DNA from 4 places in the Streptomyces sp. NBC_01474 genome. Region 4 is predicted to be linked to each of the others. Evidence: riboswitches for the same ligand, from Rfam matches in the RefSeq annotation. Region 4 holds a riboswitch; each other region holds the start of a gene.
What was found. Region 4 has a riboswitch for cyclic di-AMP ahead of OG758_RS26610 (M23 family metallopeptidase). Riboswitches for the same ligand answer to the same signal wherever they lie in the genome.
Positions count from the first base shown of each region.

Region 1 (5,077 bases), 980 kb from region 4:
GCCAAGCAGTACAGGACGATCCCGCCCCAGAAGAGCACCATCCCGGTGAACCCGAGCCAGTGCGCGCCGACCGCGGGCACGAGCGTCGCCGCCAGGACGACGAGGCCCTGCGTCGCGACACAGCCGAGGAACACGGCCCCCGGCATCCGCGGCTTCCAGTGCCGTACGACGTTGATCAGGAGCATCGGCCAGACGAGAGCGGCCAGGGCGAGGAGCGCCTCGGCCAGGGTCTGCCAGCCGAACATGGAGATCCGGGTGCCGAGGACGGCCGTCGCCGCGACCGCGGTGAGCGCGGGCGGGGTGTCGGCCTCGGAGTGCCAGCGGTCGCGCTCCCGCAGCAGCCGGCTCGCGAAGTCCGTCGCGAGGACCAGCCAGAGGGCGGCGGCGAGCACCAGTGTGATGCCGGACAGCACCGAGTGACCGGTCAGGTTCAGGCCGACCGAGATGATGCCGGTGGCCATGACGGCGGCACCGGCGGCCGGCGGGAGCTGGGACCACGTGGGTCCGGGACCTGGGGTTGCGTTCGGGCCGCGCACCGCCCGAACGTAACCCCACGAAGGCGGTCAGGCCGGGCGCACCACGCTGTGGATCGGCATGTAGTAGATCGACTCGACGCGCACGTTCGCGCCCGGCTTCGGGGCGTGGATCATCTTGCCGTCGCCGATGTAGATGCCGACGTGGCTGATGTCGTCGTAGAAGAAGACCAGGTCGCCGGGCTGGGCGTTGGCCGTGGTGACGGTCGTTCCGACCTTGACCTGGTCCCAGGTCGTGCGCGGCAGCGAGATGCCGGCCGCCTTCCACGCGGCCTGCGTGAGGCCCGAGCAGTCGTACGAGTCCGGGCCCGTGGCGCCCCACACGTACGGCTTGCCCATCTGGGACTCGGCGAAGGCGATGACCTTCGCGGCCTTGGCGGTGTAGCCACTGCCGGTGCTGCCGGAGCCCGTACCCGTACCCGTACCCGTACCCGTGCCGGAACCGCTGCCCGTGCCCGGGTTCTCCTTCTGGCGCGCCTCCTCGGCCGCCTTGCGCTTGGCCTCCGCCTCGGCCTGCTGACGCGCCAGCTCCTCCGCCTTCTTCCTCGCGGCCTCCTGCTTCTTCTTCTCGATCGCCGCGAGGCGCGCCTTCTCCTCGGCGGTCAGCTTCGACAGGAGTTCGCGGGCGTCGCCGAGCTTCTGCTGGACGTCCCTCTTCGTGCTCCTGAGCGTGGCCTGCGAAGTGGTCAGCGTCTCCAGGCTCTTGGCCGCCTCGGTGCGCTTCTTCGTGGTGGCGGCCTGCTCGGTCTGGTAGTCGTCGACGGCCTTCTTCTGGCGGCTCGTGAGCCGGCTCATCAGCTGGTCCTGGTCGAAGTAGTCCTGCGCGTCGTCGGCGAGGAGCAGCGTCGCGGTGTCGGAGACGGCGCCGGTGCGGTACTGGGCGGCGGCGAAGGTGCCGAGCTCCTGGCGGGCCTTGTTGAGCTTCTCGGTGCGCTGCGCGACGTCGTCGAGCAGGTCGCCGACGTGCTTCTGCTGCTTGGTGGTGCGCTCCTTGGCCGCGTTGTACTTCTCCGTGGCGACGCCCGCCTGGTGGTAGAGGGTGTCGACCTTCTTCTGGACCTCTTCCAGGCTCGGCTTCGGCGGCGCGGAGGGGGCGGCGGTCGCGCTCTGCGAGAGCAGGGCTATGGAGGTGAGGGCCGCCGTGGTGATTCCGACGACGGGGGCCGTGCGGGGACCGGCCGTCCTGCTGCGCGGCTTGCGGTGCGACGCCAAGGGGCGCGTCTCCTTCCCATGACCGCCTACCGGGTTAGCTGTCGGGTTCGGGCGGAGATTCGGAAGGCTGCCCTACGGTCGCGCCCTGACGGGTCGTCGGCCGATTCACCCCAAAGGTCGTGGGTCCCCGGTTCCATGCCTCTCGGCGTACTGAACTCAGCGGGGGCGACCCGTTCGCGGCGCGGTTGCCGGCGGGGGGACGGGCGGCCCGCGGAGCACGCTAGCCAACTCGTGTGGCTGCTGTGAAGGTTGATGTTCGATATGCCCGATACATTTTCGTGACCTTCGGCAATCTCGTTCGTGACCTCCGGTAACTCTCACGGAGGGTGATTTCCGCACTACGAGAGGTGGCCGGAGCTGCGAAGTCGGAGGGAAGTTTCCGGGGCGGCCGTGGGTGTCAGTGGGGCGGCCTAGACTCGTAGAGCGATGAGCAGCCTCTTTGACGACAGCTTCCTGGCGGACCTCACGGCTTCGAAGGCCAGTGAGGAGCATGCCCCGCCGCCGCCCGAGGACGACACGGCTCCGGAGCACGTTCCGGACGACCTGTTCGACGGGAAGTTCGACGTGCCCCCGGCCAGGGACGCGTACTACCGGGACGGCGCCCCGCGCCCCGCGCTGGACCCGGCGGCGCTCCTCGACGGGCTGAACGAGAACCAGAGGGCGGCCGTGGTCCACGGCGGCTCCCCGCTGCTCATCGTGGCGGGCGCAGGTTCCGGCAAGACCCGTGTGCTCACGCACCGCATCGCGTATCTCCTCGGCGAGCGCGGCGTGCACCCCGGCCAGATCCTCGCGATCACGTTCACGAACAAGGCCGCGGGCGAGATGAAGGAGCGCGTCGAGTCCCTCGTCGGCCCGCGGGCGAACGCGATGTGGGTGTCGACGTTCCACAGCGCCTGCGTCCGTATCCTGCGCCGCGAGTCGAAGAAGCTCGGCTTCACGTCGTCGTTCTCGATCTACGACGCCGCCGACTCCAAGCGCCTCATGGCCCTGGTCTGCCGCGACCTCGACCTGGACCCGAAGAAGTTCCCGCCGAAGTCCTTCAGCGCCAAGATCTCGAACCTGAAGAACGAGCTCATCGACGAGGAGGACTTCGCGGCTCAGGCCGCCGACGGCTTCGAGAAGACCCTCGCCCAGGCCTACGCGATGTACCAGTCCCGCCTCCGCGAGGCGAACGCGCTGGACTTCGACGACCTGATCATGACGACGGTAAACCTCCTGCGCGCCTTCCCGGACGTCGCCGAGCACTACCACCGCCGCTTCCGCCACGTCCTGGTCGACGAGTACCAGGACACGAACCACGCGCAGTACGCGCTGGTCAGGGAGCTGGTGGGATCGGTCGACAGCGGCCGCGCGGAGGACGAGCCGCCGCGTGAGGGCGATCTCCCGCCGGCCGAGCTGTGCGTCGTGGGTGACGCCGACCAGTCGATCTACGCGTTCCGCGGAGCCACCATCCGCAACATCCTCCAGTTCGAGGAGGACTACACCGACGCGACGACGATCCTGCTCGAGCAGAACTACCGCTCGACGCAGACCATCCTCTCCGCGGCCAACGCGGTCATCGAGCGCAACGAATCCCGCCGCCCCAAGAATCTGTGGACGAACGCGGGCGCGGGCGCGCAGATCACCGGCTACGTCGCGGACACCGAGCACGACGAGGCGCAGTTCGTCGCCGACGAGATCGACCGGCTCACCGACGCGCGCGACGCGAAGGCCGGCGACGTCGCCGTCTTCTACCGGACGAACGCGCAGTCCCGTGTCTTCGAAGAGATCTTCATCCGCGTCGGCCTGCCCTACAAGGTCGTCGGCGGAGTCCGCTTCTACGAGCGCAAGGAGGTCAGGGACGTCCTGGCCTATCTGCGGGTGCTCGCCAACCCCGAGGACTCCGTCCCCCTGCGCCGCATCCTCAATGTGCCCAAGCGCGGCATCGGCGACCGTGCAGAAGCGATGATCGACGCGCTCTCCCAGCGCGAGAAGATCTCCTTCCCGCAGGCGCTGCGCCGCGTCGACGAGGCGTACGGAATGGCGGCCCGCTCGACGAACGCGGTGAAGCGGTTCAACACGCTGATGGAGGACCTCCGCACGATCGTCGAGTCGGGCGCGGGCCCGGCCACGGTTCTGGAGGCCGTGCTCGAACGGACCGGCTATCTCGCCGAGTTGCAGTCGTCGACGGACCCGCAGGACGAGACCCGCATCGAGAACCTTCAGGAACTCGCGGCCGTGGCCCTGGAGTTCGAGCAGGAGAGCGCGACGGCGGACGGCGCGGCCGAGGGTGAGGGCGAGGCGAGCGTCGGTACGCTCTCCGAGTTCCTGGAGCGGGTCGCGCTCGTCGCCGACTCCGACCAGATCCCGGAGGAGGAGGACGACGGCTCCGGCGTCATCACGCTGATGACGCTGCACACCGCCAAGGGCCTCGAGTTTCCGGTCGTCTTCCTGACCGGCATGGAGGACGGGGTCTTCCCGCACATGCGCTCCCTCGGCCAGGTCAAGGAGCTGGAGGAGGAGCGCCGGCTCGCCTACGTCGGCATCACGCGCGCGCGTGAGCGCCTGTATCTGACGCGCTCCACGCTGCGCAGTGCCTGGGGCCAGCCCTCGTACAACCCGCCGTCGCGCTTCCTGGAGGAGATCCCGGACGCGCATCTGGAGTGGAAGCGGACCGGGGCCATGGCGCCCGCCAAGTCGACCGGCCCGACGAGCGGCATCGCCGCGTCCCTCTCGTCGTCGCGCTCCCGCACGACACCGGCGTTCGCCACGCGCCGGGCGACGGAGAAGCCCGTCGTCGCGCTCTCGGTGGGAGACCGGGTCACGCACGACCAGTTCGGCCTCGGCACGGTCGTCGGCGTCAAGGGCACGGGGGCGAACACGGAGGCGACGGTCGACTTCGGCGAGCCCAAGCCGAAGCGCCTGCTGCTGCGGTACGCGCCGGTGGAGAAGTTGTAGGGAGGGCCGCTGCCGGGAGGCTCGGCCCTACGTCGGGTCGAGCCCGTGGCTGCGGAGCCACGGGAGCGGGTCGACGGCCGAGCCGCCGCCCGGACGCACCTCGAAGTGCAGGTGCGGACCGGTGGAGTTGCCGGAGTTCCCGGAGTGCGCGATGAGGTCACCGGCCTTGACCGGTCCGCTCATCACGGTGTGGCTGGAGAGGTGGCAGTACCAGGTCTCCGTGCCGTCCTTCGCGGTCAGGATCGTCATGTTCCCGTACGCGCTGTTCCACTGCGTACGGACGGTGCCGTCGGTCGCGGCCATCACCGGGGTGCCGTACGAGACGGGGAAGTCGATGCCGGTGTGCACGGACATCCAGTTGATGCCGGCCTGCCCGAAGTACGCGCTCAGCCCGC
Region 1 covers NZ_CP109449.1:4,806,994-4,812,070, reverse strand. The annotation lists gene OG758_RS21940 (tellurite resistance/C4-dicarboxylate transporter family protein) at 1-536, opposite strand, end outside; gene OG758_RS21935 (C40 family peptidase) at 564-1,745, opposite strand; cyclic di-AMP (ydaO/yuaA leader) riboswitch at 1,754-1,903, opposite strand; gene pcrA (DNA helicase PcrA) at 2,172-4,682, shown strand; gene OG758_RS21925 (M23 family metallopeptidase) at 4,710-5,077, opposite strand, start outside.
Region 1: another riboswitch for cyclic di-AMP. It lies ahead of OG758_RS21935 (C40 family peptidase); the one in region 4 lies ahead of OG758_RS26610 (M23 family metallopeptidase).

Region 2 (5,077 bases), 2.7 Mb from region 4:
CGAACGACGTGATGGCGCAGTTCATGCACCTCGAGTACGCCGCGCCGGACCGGGACATCTCGCTGTACATCAACTCCCCCGGCGGCTCGTTCAGCGCGATGATGGCGATCTACGACACGATCCGGTTCGTCAGCTGCGAGGTCGAGACCGTGTGCCTCGGGCAGGCCGCCTCCGCCGCCGCCGTGCTCCTGGCGGCCGGGACACCGGGGAAGCGGGCCATGCTGCCCGGCGCGCGCGTGGTGATCCATCAGCCGGGGCTGCCCGAGCCCGCGCAGGGCCAGCCGAGCGACCTGGAGATCCAGGCCCGTGAACTGGTGCGTATGCGCGCCCAGCTGGAGGAACTGCTCGCGCGGCACACCGGGCAGAACCGCGAGCGCATCGCCGCCGACATCGAGCGGGACACGATCCTCCGGGCCCAGGACGCCGTGGAGTACGGGCTCGTGGACCGGGTCATCGACAACCGCAAGACGTCCGGTTCGGCCCCCGGCGCCAGGTGAGCCGGCGATGCTGCCGCCCGAACTGCCCCCGCTGCCCGCGCTGACGCGCGCCGAGTGCGAACTCCTCGACCGCTATCTGGAGGTGGTCGATCTGCTCGGCAGGATCAACCCGGCCCGGAGCGACCACACGTATGGCGGACTGCGCGCTGCGCAAGCGCTCGTCGGCAGGGCGACGGCCCTCAGGGACGCCCTGACGCTCATGCATCAGCGGGGCGAGAGCGAGGTCCACGCGACGACGCTGGCTCGGGCTTTGCGGGTCCTGGACGGAGAAAGGAGGTCACAACGGGTCACAGTTCCGCCGGAGCCGGTCAATTGACGGTGCATTCGAGACTGGAGCGGTCGAGGCGAACCGTCCGGACCCGAGCCGAAACGGACCAGAAGAGGTACCCACATACGGAGTAGCCGGTACTAGCACTTGCGAACCGGAAAAGTTGCGCGGAACGCCTACGCGGAATCAGAGATTCCGCCTTCCGCTGCTGGTGCGGGCGTCGTCGGGACCCCTGCACCAGGGTGGAAAGGTGCGCTGTCCACCCGAACAGGCCAGTCGTGAGGACACTCACTTAACGCCGATTCGGCGCTGCGTTCGCGCCGTTCGTGCGTGAAGATCCCTTCCGACGACAAGCCCCCGCCGCCGCGGCGGGGCGGTCCGTGCGGACGCCGAGTCCTGCCGCCGTACGGATGCCAGGTCGACAGGAGTGGATCGGCAGGAGTGGAGGACCCGAGCACGACGGGCCGCCGGAGCTGTTTTCCGGGCCGGCCCTTGGGGTGAAGCCGCACATCGCGGCCGGGCAACTTCGCCAGCCCGAATCCGACAGGTCATCCTTCACAGGCGGCTGACGAAGGGTTGCGCATGACTGCGCTCAATCGTGTCCCGTCGCTGCTCGCCCGGGCCGGAACCGCCTCGGCCCTCACGCTCGCCGTAGCGGGTGGCAGCCTGCTGGTCCCCGGAGCCGCCCCCGAAGCGGAAGCCGCGCCACCGGCGACGAAAGCACTCCAGATCGCGGCCTCCAAGAGGGGAAGCCCCTACCGGTGGGGCGCCACTGGGCCGCACACATTCGACTGCTCGGGCCTGACGCTCTACTCGTTCAAGGCCGCGGGCAAGAAACTGCCCCGCACCGCCGCCCAGCAGTACAACAAGACCCGCCATGTCTCCGCGTCCCATCGAAAACGCGGTGACCTGGTCTTCTTCCACTCGGGCCGCGGCGTCTACCACGTCGGCATCTACGCCGGGAAGGGAAAGATCTGGCACTCGCCGAAGACCGGTGCCGTGGTGCGGCTCGAGCGGATCTGGACGAGGAGCGTCTGGTACGGGCGCGTGCGCTAGCGCCGTCTGACGGGTCCCCCGGGCGCCCGGGGGACCCGTCAGGCGCCGGAGCGTGCTCACGCCCGCCCGCCTCGGAACCGCGCGATGGGGTACTCGTGGTCGTATGGACGAGGACCGAAGGGCTTGCGACGAGGACGCCCCACGCCCGGGCCCGCCGAGCGGCGGCCAGGACCGGCACGAGACGCCGCTGGAGCGCGCGGACCGGAACTTCGGCGAGCTGCTCCAGGAACTGAGGGTCACCCAGACGGGCGTGCAGATCCTCTTCGCGTTCCTGCTGACGCTGGCGTTCACTCCGCGGTTCCCGTCGCTGGACGCCGTGCAGCGCGCGACCTACATCGCGACGCTGCTGCTCGCGGTGCTCGCCGCCGCGCTGTTCACGGCGCCCGCGGCGCTGCACCGCGCGCTGTTCCGGCGCGGCGCCAAGCCTCAGATCGTGCAGATGTCCTCGCGGCTCGCCACGGCCGGCCTGAGCGTTCTGGTGCTCGCCCTGACCGGGTCCGTGCTGCTCGTCGTGGACGTCACGGCGGGGCGGGCGGCGGGGATCGCGGCGGGAGCCGGCACGTTCGCGGTCTGTGTGGGCCTGTGGGGTGTGCTGCCGCGTCTGGTGCGGCGCTCGCTCACGCGGGCGCAGGAGGAGACGGACACACCGTCCCCGTAGCCGCCTTCATACCTGCCGGCCTTCACACCTGTTGGCCTGCACGCCCGCCGGCCTTCACACCTGTTGGACAGGGACCGTCCACGGCAGGGCGATCCATACGGTCTTGCCGCCTTCGGGGGTGGGCCTGACCGACAGGCTTCCGCCGCACTCGGCGGTCAGCCAGCGGATGATCACCATGCCGCGCCCGTTGTCCTGCTGGACGGCGGCCGGGAGCCGCTTCGGGTAGCACGGGTGGCTGTCCGTGACACCGATGCGCAGGTGTTCGTCGCGCTCCAGCTGCATGTCGACCTTGAAGACGGGCGACTGTCCACGGGTGTGCATCACGGCGTTCGTGGCGAGTTCGGAGACGATGAGCCGGACCGTGTCGGCGGCTTCCGCGTCGCGCGGCATGCCCCATTCGGCGAGTACGTCGCTGACATATGTGCGGGCCGAGAAGACCGAGGCGGGATCGCTCGGCAGAGTGACGGATGCTTCCTGGTGATCTGCCATGGCGACGTCGTCCCTTTTTTCGCCGGGGCCTGAATCCGACACATGGCGGATGACTCGAGGCGACCCCCGGACTGGTGCTTCGCGCCAGAGTGCCACTCCCGCCCGGCCGGTGGAGCCGATCCCCCGAGATATGCATATATCTGTCGCTCGAAGCGGTGAACTCTGCGTGGGTGGACCGCATTTGGGCGTACGCCGCCGACTTCCTCTACCGTCGCCTCAGAACACCGATCCGCCGGGCCTGAAGGAGCCGGGCCGCAGGTCCGAGGAGACAGGATGAAACACGGTCCGGCGGTGCGCCGCCGCAGACTCGGCGCGGAGCTGCGCGCGCTGCGTGCCCGCGCGGGACTCACAAGTGGCGAGACGGCCCGGCTGGTCGGCTGGCACCAGTCGAAAGTGAGCCGTATCGAGACCGGGCGCAGCGGCGTGAAAGCGTCGGACGTGCGCCTCCTGCTCGACGCCTTCGAGGTCGCGGACTCCGGCCTGCGGGATCTACTGGTCGCGCTGGCGGGGTCGGGGGACGACGGCGGCCAGCACTGGTGGCACGCCTACCGGGACCTTCTGCCGCCCGCCTACCGGGACTTCATCAGCCTGGAGTCGCAGGCGTGCCGGGTCAGGACGGTCGAGACGTCCGTCGTGCCGGGCCTCCTCCAGACGCCCGACTACGCGCGTGCGGTGACCAGGGCCGCGCTCGGCGGGCTGCCGGACGGGCAGGTAGACGCCCTGGTCGAGGTGCGGATCGCCCGGCAGGACGTGCTGCGTTCCGCGTCCCCGCTCCGGCTCAGCGCGGTGCTCGACGAGGCGGTGCTGCGGCGCCCGGTGGGCGGTCCCCGGGTGATGGCGGAGCAGCTGCGTCAGCTGGCCGCCGTGGCGAAGCTTCCCCATGTGCGGCTTCAGGTACTGCCGTTCACCGCAGGGGAGCATGTCGGACTCACCGGCCCTTTCGTTGTGTTCTCATTTCCGAACACTTCCGATCTGGACGTAGTAGTTCTCGACCATTTGACGAGTAGCCTCTACCTCGAGCGGAAAGAAGACCTCAAGGCGTACACGGACGCCTTTGACACCCTTCGGATCCACGCCCTTTCGCCCGGGGACTCGTTGGATTTCATCGCCGGGATCGCCGGAGCGCATCGCCCTCCGGACTGTGAACGCACGTAAGGAGGCACCATGTCAGCACTGCCTCGGTACGTACCATCCGCCGCCGTTCCCAGCACCTCTCTGCACGACGCGCCATGGCGGCGAAGCAGCCGAAGCACCGGAATGAACAACTGCGTCGAGACGGCTCCGCTGCACCGCGGCCCTTCGGCCGGACTCCTCGCCGTACGCGACTCCAAGCACACGGCCGGACCCGCCCTGCTGTTCTCGCCCTCCGCATGGGAGGGGTTCCTCAACTCCTTGCGATGAATGCCGAGTCGGGAGCCTTGCGGCTGATCACCCGCACGGCCTGGGCGATTTGATCGTCGGTCAGGTCGGCGCGGGCGGTCAGCCGCAGCCGTGAGATGCCGTCCGGCACCGACGGGGGACGGAAGCAGCCGACGGCGAGGCCGGCTTCGCGGCAGTCCGCCGCCCAGCGCACCGCCTCCTCGGGGGACGGCGCGCGCACGGAGACGACGGCGGCGTCGGGCCGTACGGCCTGGAGCCCCTCGGCCGTGAGCAGTTCGTGCAGCGAGGACGCCACGGCGCGGGCCCTTTCGGCGCGCTCGGGCTCGCGGCGCAGCAGGCGCAGGGCCGCGAGCGCGGCGCCGGCCGCCGCGGGCGCGAGGCCCGTGTCGAAGATGAACGTCCGTGCGGTGTTGACGAGATGGTCGATCACCCGCGCCGGACCGAGGACGGCGCCGCCCTGGCTGCCGAACGACTTGGAGAGGGTGACGGTGACGACGGTGCCGTCGGCGCCCGAGAGCCCCGCCGCCTGCGGCGCGCCCCTGCCGCCGTCGCCGAGCACACCGAGTCCGTGCGCGTCGTCGACGATCAGACCTGCCCCGAACTCCCTTGCCACTCGCGCGAGTTCGGCCAGTGGAGCCGCGTCGCCGTCCACCGAGAAGACGGAGTCCGAGACGACGACGGCCTGTCCCTGATGCGTGTCGAGGGCCTTGCGGACGGCGTCGGGGTCGG
Region 2 covers NZ_CP109449.1:8,532,829-8,537,905, reverse strand. The annotation lists gene OG758_RS39020 (ATP-dependent Clp protease proteolytic subunit) at 1-497, shown strand, start outside; gene OG758_RS39015 (hypothetical protein) at 505-813, shown strand; cyclic di-AMP (ydaO/yuaA leader) riboswitch at 1,167-1,344, shown strand; gene OG758_RS39010 (C40 family peptidase) at 1,348-1,821, shown strand; gene OG758_RS39005 (DUF6328 family protein) at 1,925-2,479, shown strand; gene OG758_RS39000 (ATP-binding protein) at 2,534-2,968, opposite strand; gene OG758_RS38995 (helix-turn-helix domain-containing protein) at 3,242-4,123, shown strand; gene OG758_RS38990 (DUF397 domain-containing protein) at 4,133-4,369, shown strand; gene OG758_RS38985 (8-amino-7-oxononanoate synthase) at 4,353-5,077, opposite strand, start outside.
Region 2: another riboswitch for cyclic di-AMP. It lies ahead of OG758_RS39010 (C40 family peptidase); the one in region 4 lies ahead of OG758_RS26610 (M23 family metallopeptidase).

Region 3 (5,077 bases), 4.0 Mb from region 4:
GCGCGGAAACCAGTGGCGTTCGATCTCGGCGCGCTCGCCGAGGACCACGGATGTTCCGCGGCAGAGGGCAACGGTGCACCACACGCACGTCTGGGCCCGCACATGCGGCTCGGACAGCGTGGTGGGGTCGGGCGCCTGTAGTAGCTGGCGGACGGCGCTGTCGCTGGTCATGCACGCAGGGTCCCGCCCCCAACTCACGGCGGGAGTAGCCAAGCTGTCGGCGCGCGCCGGTGTCGGCGGGCGCCGCCACGGCCTCGGTCCGGGAGGTGCCGACAGCGGTGGCTAACGCCAGGATCAGGCCCGCCACCCATCCGGCGCGGCGTCTGCGGCCCGTGCTTGTCTCCTGCGAGGTCCCTTTCACTGTTCGAGCGGCTCGTAGCGGAACCAGTCGAAGTGTGCGGTGCCGGAGCCTGCGTACAGGCCGATAACGCGGCCGGTGAACCCGCCGGCCACCTCGGTCGACAGATAGCGGCCGTCGAGGGTCGCGAGGGCGGTGAACGTGCCGTCCTGCTCCTCGACCCCGAACGCGAGCGTGTCGGGACCGGTGCGCGCGTCGCGCGGGGTGTCCGTGGGGGTCACGTCGACGCCGAGCACGATCGGTCCGCCGTCCGTCGCCCGGGACGTGGAGGCCACCACGGTGCGCAGCGGTCCGACGCGGGCGATCACTCGTACTTCGGCGGCGTCGGCCTCGATCTCGTAGTGGTGCTGCTCGTCGAGCCGGACCACTAGGCCTCCGGTGCCGTCCGACGGGTCGAGGTGGGCGCGGACGCGGCAGGAATGGTGCTGCTGCCGGTGGCCGACGAAGGTGACGTCGGCGGCGTCGGGGCCGTCGCCGAGGGCGTGCAGCGTCAGTCGGCCCGGCTGTTCCTTCGTGGTGCAGTGCCGCGGGGAGCGGTGGCGGAGCGAGATCCAGGAGGGCCGCAGATCGGCGTCGTCGAAGTCGTCCGTGAAGCATTCGGCGGAGTCGGGCGCGGGGTCGTCCGTCGTCGGCGGGCCGACGACCGGCCAGCCGTCCTCCCAGGTGACCGGCGCGAGGAAGGTCTCGCGGCCGAGCACGTGCCAGCCTGGGGTGCCGCCGCGCGGCCGCACCCCGAGGAACACCATCCACCACGTGCCGTCGGGTGCCTGCACCAGATCGGCGTGCCCGGTGTTCTGGACGGGTTCGTCGGTGCTGCGGTGGGTCAGGACCGGATTGGCCGGACAAGGTTCGAAGGGGCCGGTGGGCGCGGGGCCGCGGGCCACGGACACGGCATGCCCGCGCTCGGTGCCGCCCTCGGCGATCAGCAGGTACCAGTGGTCGCCCACGTGGTACAGGTGCGGCGCCTCCGGGGCCTTGGCGCCCGGTGTTCCGGACCACAGCGGGCGCGGCTCGCCGAACGTCTCGCCGGTGTACGGGTCGATACGGACCTGGGAGATGCCGGCGACCGTGACCCAGCACGCGCCGTCCTCGTCCCAGGCGAGATCCGGGTCGATGCCGGGGACGCCGGGCAGTGGGACCGGGTCGGACCAGGGGCCCGCCGGGTCAGTGGCGGAGACGAGCAGGTTGCCGCCGCCCTCGCTCACATTGGTGGTGATGAGCCAGAAGCGGCCGTCGTGGTGGCGCAGCGTCGGCGCGTAGATCCCGGCCGAGGAGGGTGTGTCCCAGGGCAGCCGCAGCTGGCCGGGCCGGTCGAGGACGTTGCCGATCTGCCGCCAGTGCACCAGGTCGCGACTGTGGAAGAGCGGCACCCCGGGCACGTACTCGAAGCTCGAGCACGCGAGGTAGTAGTCGTCGCCGACGCGGCAGACGCTGGGGTCCGGGTGGAACCCGGGGATGACCGGGTGTGGGTCTGCCATGCTGTTTCTCCACGGTGTCGAAGCGCTTCGATTCGCGGGGAGGATATGCACGGGGGTGACGGCGCGCAAGGGGTTGAGCAGGACGCAACTGGGCCCTGAAGTCCCTTCGTACACGCGGGACTTCAGGGCCACACATCATCGATGCGCTTCAACTGGCGGTTGCTGGGCTTCCGTTCAGGCCGAGTGGACTGCGGTGTCCTCCGCGCTGAGCCGGTGCGGAACCCAAAGCGACTGTCAGTACGCGCCGTTCACGTTGTCGATCGAGCCGTACTTGTCGGCCGCGTAGTTGCAGGCGGCAGTGATGTTGGCGACCGGGTCGTAGCTGTTCATCGAGGTGCCGGGCACGTGGTAAGCCTTGAACGTGGGGTCGATGACCTGCAGGAGCCCCTTGGACGGGGTTCCTGCGACAGCGTTGGAGTCCCAGTTGTTGATGGCCAGGGGGTTGCCGGAGGACTCACGCATGATGTTGCGGTGGATGCCCTCGTAGGAGCCGGGAATGTTGTGCTGGGCCATGATGTCGAGCGACTCCTTGATCCAGCCGTCGAGGTCGTTGGTGTAGGACTTCTTCGCCGGGGCAGCGGCGAGCGTGGTCCGGACCTCGGAGCGGTCGGCCCGCTCGGCGGATGCCCTGGTGGCTACGGGCTTGGTGGGGCTCTTCTCGCCGAGCGTGAGCTTGATGCCGGGGTGTATCAGCCCCGGGTTGTCACCGACGGCGGCTCGGTTGTCCTGGTACAGCTTCTTCCAGCCGCCGCTCAGAGAGTGCTCTCGGGCGATCTTGCTGAGGGTGTCGCCCGCGGCGACGACATACGTCGTGGGGGCCGCGGCGCTCTTTGCGGCCGGGGCGGCCTGCTCCGCGCTGGCGTTGGTCGCGCCGAGCACCGGGAGAGCGAGCACAGCCGCGCCCGTGCCTGCGGCGGCGAGTCCCCGGGTGAGCGAGATGGACTTGAGGCGGCGGTGCTTTCCCTTTGAGGGCATGACGAATTCCTCTCCGTCGCCTGCGAGGTGAGCTGTCGGGTTCGGACAGGAGATGTCCGGTCGCACTATGAGTGCGACTTCACCCCGAGCCGTTCCGCAAACCGGATCGGCGGCTTACCTGGGTCCCCCGCTCCTGCCGTACGTAACCGAGTGGGTGGGAGGGATTCCGGACAGCGGCAGGATTCGGCGTTCCATCCGGATTGACGGTGACATTAGGCGAGAAAGCGCGGACGGAACAAGACCGGAATTGTGATCGCGAAATGTGAGAGCCCTGTGTGCGGCGACCAGGACACGCCGCCATCTTTGATCGAAAAGCCCAATCTTCTTCGCGCAGAAGGGAAGCAGGGCATCAGCAGAGCTCGGGGCCCGCGTCTGTTCGTGTGACGCGGTTCACTGAATGGGATGCAGGTTGGAATGCCACCCCATCACGTATGAGGGTGCGGTATTTCGCCTGAATCCCCTGCAAGATAGGTGTAACTCCTCTTACGGCGCCAATAATGTTTAAAAGATGGTTTTTACTATGAAAACGGACATAGCGCCGCGTTGAGTTTGCTACCTAAAGGGGCATATTGGCGTCAATGTCGACCCGATCACGCGGCCCGATGGGCGTCCCCGCCGCACGGTTCATGAGCAAGCCTCGATCGGGATGGTGCCTGAACGTGACCTTGTGCGGTTCGGCTGAGGGTCGACCGAGGTGAGGCCGACGGGCTCCGTCATCGGAGTGCACTTCCTGCCGACCTGTTGGGGTCGCGGGATACCCGAGGGCCGGGTGGGCGAGGGCTCCGATGGTGCACCTGGAAATCTTGCGGGGCTCAGGATGTGCGCGAGTTCAGAAGAGGCCTGAATGTGATGGGAAGTCAGTTGCGGATCGTCACCGGTATGTCAGTGAAAGCCTCTGCTCGGATCCGGAGGAGCCTGCTGAAAATCTCTGCCGACTGACGAGTGAAGGTGTGCCGCGAAGAAGCGCAGTAATAGAGGAAGTTACTCGGGCGCATGAAACATGACGGCGATTCACCAGTCACGCGGGATATTTGAGACCTGAATTCGAGCGAAGGCGTGCTGGACGCGAGCGCGAACGGGCTTATGGGAGCGGCGTGTTCCTGATTTGAGGCAGGCACCGCCGCGTTGTGGTGAGTCGTGGGCCGGGCCGCTGCCTCGGGTCCGGTTGTGCGGGGAGCTGACGGGACGCGGGCGGCTGGTGCCGGAGTGGGCGGGCGTTCGCGGCGTGCACGGCATCTGACCGACGCCGGGGCGAGGCGGCCCGCTTTCCTGCGGGTACCGCTACCGGTGTTCCGGGTTTTCGTAGTCGTGGCGGCAGCCGGCGTCCCAGGCGGTGCGCTGGTTGCCGTAGGCGGGGATGCCACCGAGATCTTTCAATGCCCGGGCCAGGTGCAGCAGGTTCCAGGTCATGAACGCGGTGTTGCGGTTGGTGAAGTCGTTCTCGGGGCCGCCGGAGCTCGGGTCGAGGTAGGAGGGGCCGGGGCCGGCCTCACCGATCCATCCGGCGTCGGCCTGGGGAGGGATGGTGTACCCCAGGTGTTGCAGGCTGTAGAGGACATTCATTGCGCAGTGTTTGACGCCGTCCTCGTTGCCGGTGATCAGGCAGCCGCCGACGCGGCCGTAATAGGCGTACTGTCCTGCGTCGTTGAGAAGACTGGAACAGGCATAGAGGCGTTCGATCACCTGTTTCGTCACGGAGCTGTTGTCGCCCAGCCAGATCGGGCCGGCCAGTACGAGGATGTCGGCGGCCATGACCTGACGGTAGAGGTCCGGCCAGGCGTCCGTCTCCCAGCCGTGCTCCGTCATGTCGGGCCACACGCCCGTGGCGATGTCGTGGTCGACGGCCCGGATGACATCGACGTGCACCCCTTGGGCTTCCATGATGGCGGTGCTGCGGTCGATCAGACCCTGGGTGTTGCTCGTCTCCGGCGAGCGTTTGAGGGTGCAGTTGATGACCAGCGCCCGCAGGTCGTCGTACCGGGCCGGAGGCGCGTCGGTGGCGGGTGACGAGGCGGTCATACGGTCCTCCCGGAGCTCTGTCGCCATCTGGTGCGCGGCGACTTGTCCACTTTGCCCGGCGTGGGGCCCGGCCGGCGGCAGCCGCCACAGCGGAGCCTCCGAATGGCCCTGGTGGTCTGCACGTGCGGTCGGCTGATCCCGAGCAGGAGCTGTGCGGCCTGCTGGTACAGATCACGGGTGCCGACGGCGAGGTTCTCAACCATGCCCGGATGAATGGCACGCTCGCCCCGATCTCAAGATTCCGGAG
Region 3 covers NZ_CP109449.1:9,752,508-9,757,584, forward strand. The annotation lists gene OG758_RS44595 (hypothetical protein) at 1-171, opposite strand, end outside; gene OG758_RS44600 (glycoside hydrolase family 43 protein) at 358-1,836, opposite strand; gene OG758_RS44605 (transglycosylase SLT domain-containing protein) at 2,071-2,811, opposite strand; cyclic di-AMP (ydaO/yuaA leader) riboswitch at 2,814-2,978, opposite strand; gene OG758_RS44610 (flavodoxin family protein) at 4,093-4,830, opposite strand.
Region 3: another riboswitch for cyclic di-AMP. It lies ahead of OG758_RS44605 (transglycosylase SLT domain-containing protein); the one in region 4 lies ahead of OG758_RS26610 (M23 family metallopeptidase).

Region 4 (5,077 bases):
CGCCGGGGTCACCGCCACCGGCTTCGCGTTCACGGAGAACATCCTCTATCTGGGCAACGCCTTCGGCACCGACCGGCTGAACAGCGGCACCGGCATGGCCTCGGTGACCGCCGCCACCTTCTTCGTACGCATCGTCATGTCGCCGTTCGCGCACCCCCTGTTCACGGTGCTCACCGGCATCGGCTTCGGCGTCGCGGCGTGGACCGCGCCCGGCCGCGGGCCGGTGCGGCGCGTCCTGCTGCCCATCGCCGGACTGCTGCTCGCCATGGGCATGCACGCCACGTGGAACGGCTCGTCGGCGTTCGGCCAGTTCGGGTTCTTCGGGGTCTACGCGCTGTTCATGATGCCCGCGTTCGGACTGCTGACCTGGCTCGCGATCGGGACCCGCCAGCGCGAACTGCGCACCGTGCGCTCCGAGCTGCCGGCGTACGCGGTGGCCGGCTGGGTCGGCCCGGACGAGCCGTTCGCCCTCGGTTCGATGCGGGCCCGCCGCCTGGCCCGCGAGTTCGCGCAGCACCACGGCGGCAAGGAGACGGGCAAGGTCGTCGCGCAGTACCAGCAGTACGCGACGTCACTCGCGCTCCTGCGCCACCGCGGCCGGCGCGGCCGGGCCGGCACGGACTATGTCGTACGGGAGCGGGAGCTGCTCGACGAGCTGTGGGCGCGGCGCCACGCGGCCCGCCCCGCCCTCGCCTACGCGTCCCGCGCCACCGCGCCTCCCGTGTGGGTACCGCCGGTGTACGCGGGGCCGGCGTACGCGGGGCCGGTCGCCCAGTTCCCCGCGCACAACGCGCACACCGCCCACAACCCGTACCGCTACTGAGAGCGCCTCCGGATCACGTACTGAGAGCGCCTCCGGATCAGGCGGACGCCTTCGTGAGCTTCGAGAGCTCCGCGTCCGTCAGCTCCAGGTCGGCCACGGCCACCAGCGCCGGCAGCTGCTCCACGGTGCGGGCGGACGCGATCGGGGCGGCCACCGTCGGGCGGGACGCGAGCCAGGCGAGGGCGACCGTCGCGACCTCGGCGCCGTGCGCCTGCGCCACCTCGTCGAGCGCCGTGAGGACGCGCACACCGCGCTCGGTCTGCAGGTGCTTGCCCGCGCCCGCGGCCCGCGCGCTGTCGACCTCGGTACCCGGCCGGTACTTGCCCGTCAGGAACCCGGCCGCCAGGGCGTAGTACGGGACGGCCGCGAGACCGCTGCGCGAGGCGACCTCCTGGAGCCGGCCCTCGTAGGTGTCGCGCGAGACGAGGTTGTAGTGCGGCTGGAGCGCCGCGTAGCGGGCGAGGCCCTCGCGGTCGGAGAAGTCCAGGGACTCCTGGAGGCGCTCCGGGGTCAGGTTCGACGCGGCGATGGCGCGCACCTTGCCGGCCGTCACCAGGTCGTCGAGGGCGGAGATGATCTCCTCGACCGGCACGGACGGGTCGTCGAAGTGCGTGTAGTAGAGGTCGATGTAGTCGGTGCCGAGGCGGCGCAGGGACTCCTCGGCGGCGGACTTGATGGTGTGCGCGGACAGGCCCTTGAAGTCGGGGTGGGCGCCGACCTTGGTGGCGATGACGACATCGGAGCGGTTGCCGCGCGCGGCCAGCCACTTGCCGATGACGGTCTCGGACTCGCCGCCCTTGTTGCCCGGGACCCACGCCGAGTACGCGTCGGCCGTGTCGACGAAGTTGCCGCCCGCGGCGACGTACGCGTCGAGTACGGCGAAGGACTGCGCCTCGTCGGAGGTCCAGCCGAACACATTGCCGCCGAGGGCGAGCGGGAACACCTCGAGGTCTGACGAGCCGAGCTTGCGAAGAGAAGTCATGGCCTGTCACAACACCGATATGGATCAAGATATTCCGGGCACGGCGAACCGGCAGCCCTGACGTCGGGGGGTTGCCGTCAGGACCACCGGGGTTCGGAGGGTTACGAGCCTCAGATCGTCAGGCCGTTGGAGCGCAGCCACGGCGCGGGGTCGACCCCGGTCGCCTGGCCGCCGGGGTGGACCTCCAGGTGGAGGTGCGGCCCTGTCACGTTGCCGGTGGCGCCGACCCGGCCGATGACGTCGCCGCTGGTCACCTTCTGGCCCGCGCTGACGTTGAGGGACGACTGGTGGCAGTACCAGAGCTCGGTGCCGTCCGGCAGCTCCAGGACGGTGCGGTAGCCGTACGCGCCCGCCCAGCCGGCCTCCTTGACGGTGCCGGAGTGGATCGCCTTCAGCGGCGTACCCGTCGGAGCGGCGAAGTCGAGACCCGTGTGGTAGCCGGAGGACCACATCGAGCCGGGCTGACCGAAGGTGCCGGTGATCGTGTAGGAGGCGACCGGCAGCGTGAAGCTCTTGGCGAGCTTGGCGAGGCGCTCGGCCTCGGCCTTCTTCTTCGCGGCCTCCTCCGCCGCCTTCTTGTCGGCGGCGGCCTTGGCCTTGGCGGCGTCCTGCTCCTTGGCGGCGTCCTCGGCGGCCTTCTTCGCGGCGGCCTCCTCGGCGGCCGCGGCCTCGGCGTCGGCGGCCTGGTCCTGCTGCTGCTCGGCCTGCTGCATGATGCGGGCGCGCAGGGCCTCGCCGGCGGTCGTGCCCTGCTGGGCGTCCGCGGTGGTGATGCCGGCGCCGGTCAGCGGGGTCGCGTCGGCGCCGGACTCGTCGTCATCTCCGGAGACATCGGATATCAGCGCGCCCACGCCGGGCAGGGACTTGGCGTCGGGCAGCGAGTCCTTGACGGCCGAGAGGTCGGGCATCGAGATGTGTACGGGAGGCTTGCCGCCCTGCGCGGTGGCGATGCCGCCCGCGCCGACGGCCGCGATCACACCGACACCGAGAACAGTGGAGCTGCGCGCGAGACCGCCGCGCTGCTTGGCTACGCGGTGCCTGCCGCGTACGGGACGGACGGACTCCTCGGTGGGATTCCACTCCTCCCAGGTCCGCTCGTCCGTTTCGCCGAACTCTTCGTCGATCGGCGCATAGGAGAACTCTGGGGCAGGCCGGTTGGACGCCACTGGGGCGCGCTCCTTTCCTTCCTTCTCGCCTACCGGGTTAGCTGACGGGTTCGGAGCAGGAAGGTCTCCTACCGACGCCTTCCGCAAGGAAAGACGTCCGATTCACCCCAAGTTGGTGGTTCCCCGGCTCCCTTGCGGGATTAGGCGCGTGCGCACGGAGCCATCTCTTGTGACGGCTGGGACGACCGCGCTGCGTTATCGAACGTTAATAGACACCGGGGCCCGATTCCAAGCCGTTCCGACTGATCGTTAACGCCTTTGGCCTGGACTTAACGGGGCACGAGCGGGCGGAATCGGGCGAGTTGACCCGTCACCGGAACGCGCCGTTCATCTGACGGTTTGTCAAATGTTATGCACAGCGACGCCGTTCGACTACGTAAGGTGATGACGGTGCTCACCGCTGCTTCACGGCTGCTTCACGGCCGCCTCACCGCGAGCAGCGCCATGTCGTCCGTCGTGCCGCCCCCGGTGTGCCGTCGGACCTCGGCGGTGAGCGCGGCCAGCAGCGGATCGGGCCCCGAGAACATCCGCCCCGCGAGCCGGGCCGCCGGGTCGTAGAAGGTGCCCTGCGCGTCGCGCGCCTCCGAGAGACCGTCGGTGTGGAGCAGCAGCGTCGCCCCGCTCGGGAACTCCGTCTCGGACGCCCGGTCGGGCCAGGTGCCGAGGTCCCCCATCCCGAGCGGCAGCGCGGGCTCCGGAGCCGACAGGACCTTGAGCGCCCCGTCGCCGCCCAGGAGCAGGGGTTCCGGGTGGCCGCGGTTGATGACGCGTACGAGGCCGTTGCCGTGCGGGATCTCGGCGAGCACGGCCGTGGTGAAGCCCTCGAACTCGTCGAGGCCGTTGCGCCGCAGCCCCTCCCGCGCGAGCGCCCGCTCCAGGCGCTGCGCGACCGCCTCCAGGGTCGCCTCCTGCTCGGCCGCCTCCCGGAAGGCGCCGATGACGACGGCCACGGCGGCCACCGCGCCCATGCCCTTCCCGCGTACGTCGCCCACGACGAGCCGCACACCGTGCGGGGTGTCCTGCACCGCGTACAGATCGCCCCCGATGAAGGCCCCCTCCTGGGCGGCCTCGTAGCGGGCCGCGATCTCCAGGCCGCCGATGCGCTCGGCGGGCTCGGGCAGGACGGCGCGCTGGGCCGCCTCGGCGATCTGGCGCACAGAGGTGAGCTGCTCGCTGCCGCGCCGCACGACGCGGTTCATGACACAGGCGAGTACGGCGACGGTGGCGACCGTGACGAGTTCGGTGATGGCGTCACTGTCGTAACTGCGGGTGTATCTGAGATGCACCCCGAGTACGACGGCGACGGTCGCGAGGCCGGTCAGGAGAGTGCCGCGGGGCGAGAAGAACGGGGCCGCGACGAGCGGGGCGGCGGTGAACAGGGGCACGCCGGTGAACGTCGACGGCGTGACGTAGTCGTAGACCGCCCCGGCGACGATGAGCAGCACGGTCACCAGACGTACGAAGAACCGGGCCCGGGACAGGCCCTGCTCCGCCTCTCGCCCGTGTCCTCCTCGCTGCCCCACCACTCGTCTCCCGCCACCGTCCGCGTCGGTCCCGCGTCTGCGCACGTCATCGGGCCCCACCCCAGGGTTCACCCCGGACAGACGGCGGGCGACCTGGTGGGACCGACCGGGTGAAAGGGGTCCCAGGCGGCGGATCACGGAACTCCGGGCAACCGATTCGCGTTCTGTCGCCGCAATGGCGTAGAGTCGTGTTTACCGACGCGGGGTGGAGCAGCTCGGTAGCTCGCTGGGCTCATAACCCAGAGGTCGCAGGTTCAAATCCTGTCCCCGCTACTGAAGGCCGAAGGCCCGGAACCAATGGTTCCGGGCCTTCGGTGTATCCCCCTACAGATCGAACTCGTGCGGCGGCAGGTCGAGCATCAGGCAGGCCTCGCGGACGACGGCCTGCTCGGTCTTGTCGAAGTCGCCGTCGGCGCCGCCGATGACGATGCCGATCTGGATGACCGCGCGCGCCTCGGCGGGCTTCTTCTTCGCCTTGGCGATCTCCTGGAGGACGCTGACCTTGCCGAAGTCGAAGTCGGCGGTCAGCTTGTTCAGGTTCGCGTCGAAGCGGCTCTGGAGCTGGTCCGCCGGGAAGTTCTGC
Region 4 covers NZ_CP109449.1:5,783,944-5,789,020, reverse strand. The annotation lists gene OG758_RS26620 (PrsW family intramembrane metalloprotease) at 1-823, shown strand, start outside; gene OG758_RS26615 (aldo/keto reductase) at 861-1,805, opposite strand; gene OG758_RS26610 (M23 family metallopeptidase) at 1,916-2,971, opposite strand; cyclic di-AMP (ydaO/yuaA leader) riboswitch at 2,983-3,128, opposite strand; gene OG758_RS26605 (PP2C family protein-serine/threonine phosphatase) at 3,388-4,494, opposite strand; tRNA gene OG758_RS26600 (tRNA-Met) at 4,694-4,767, shown strand; gene OG758_RS26595 (tellurite resistance TerB family protein) at 4,819-5,077, opposite strand, start outside.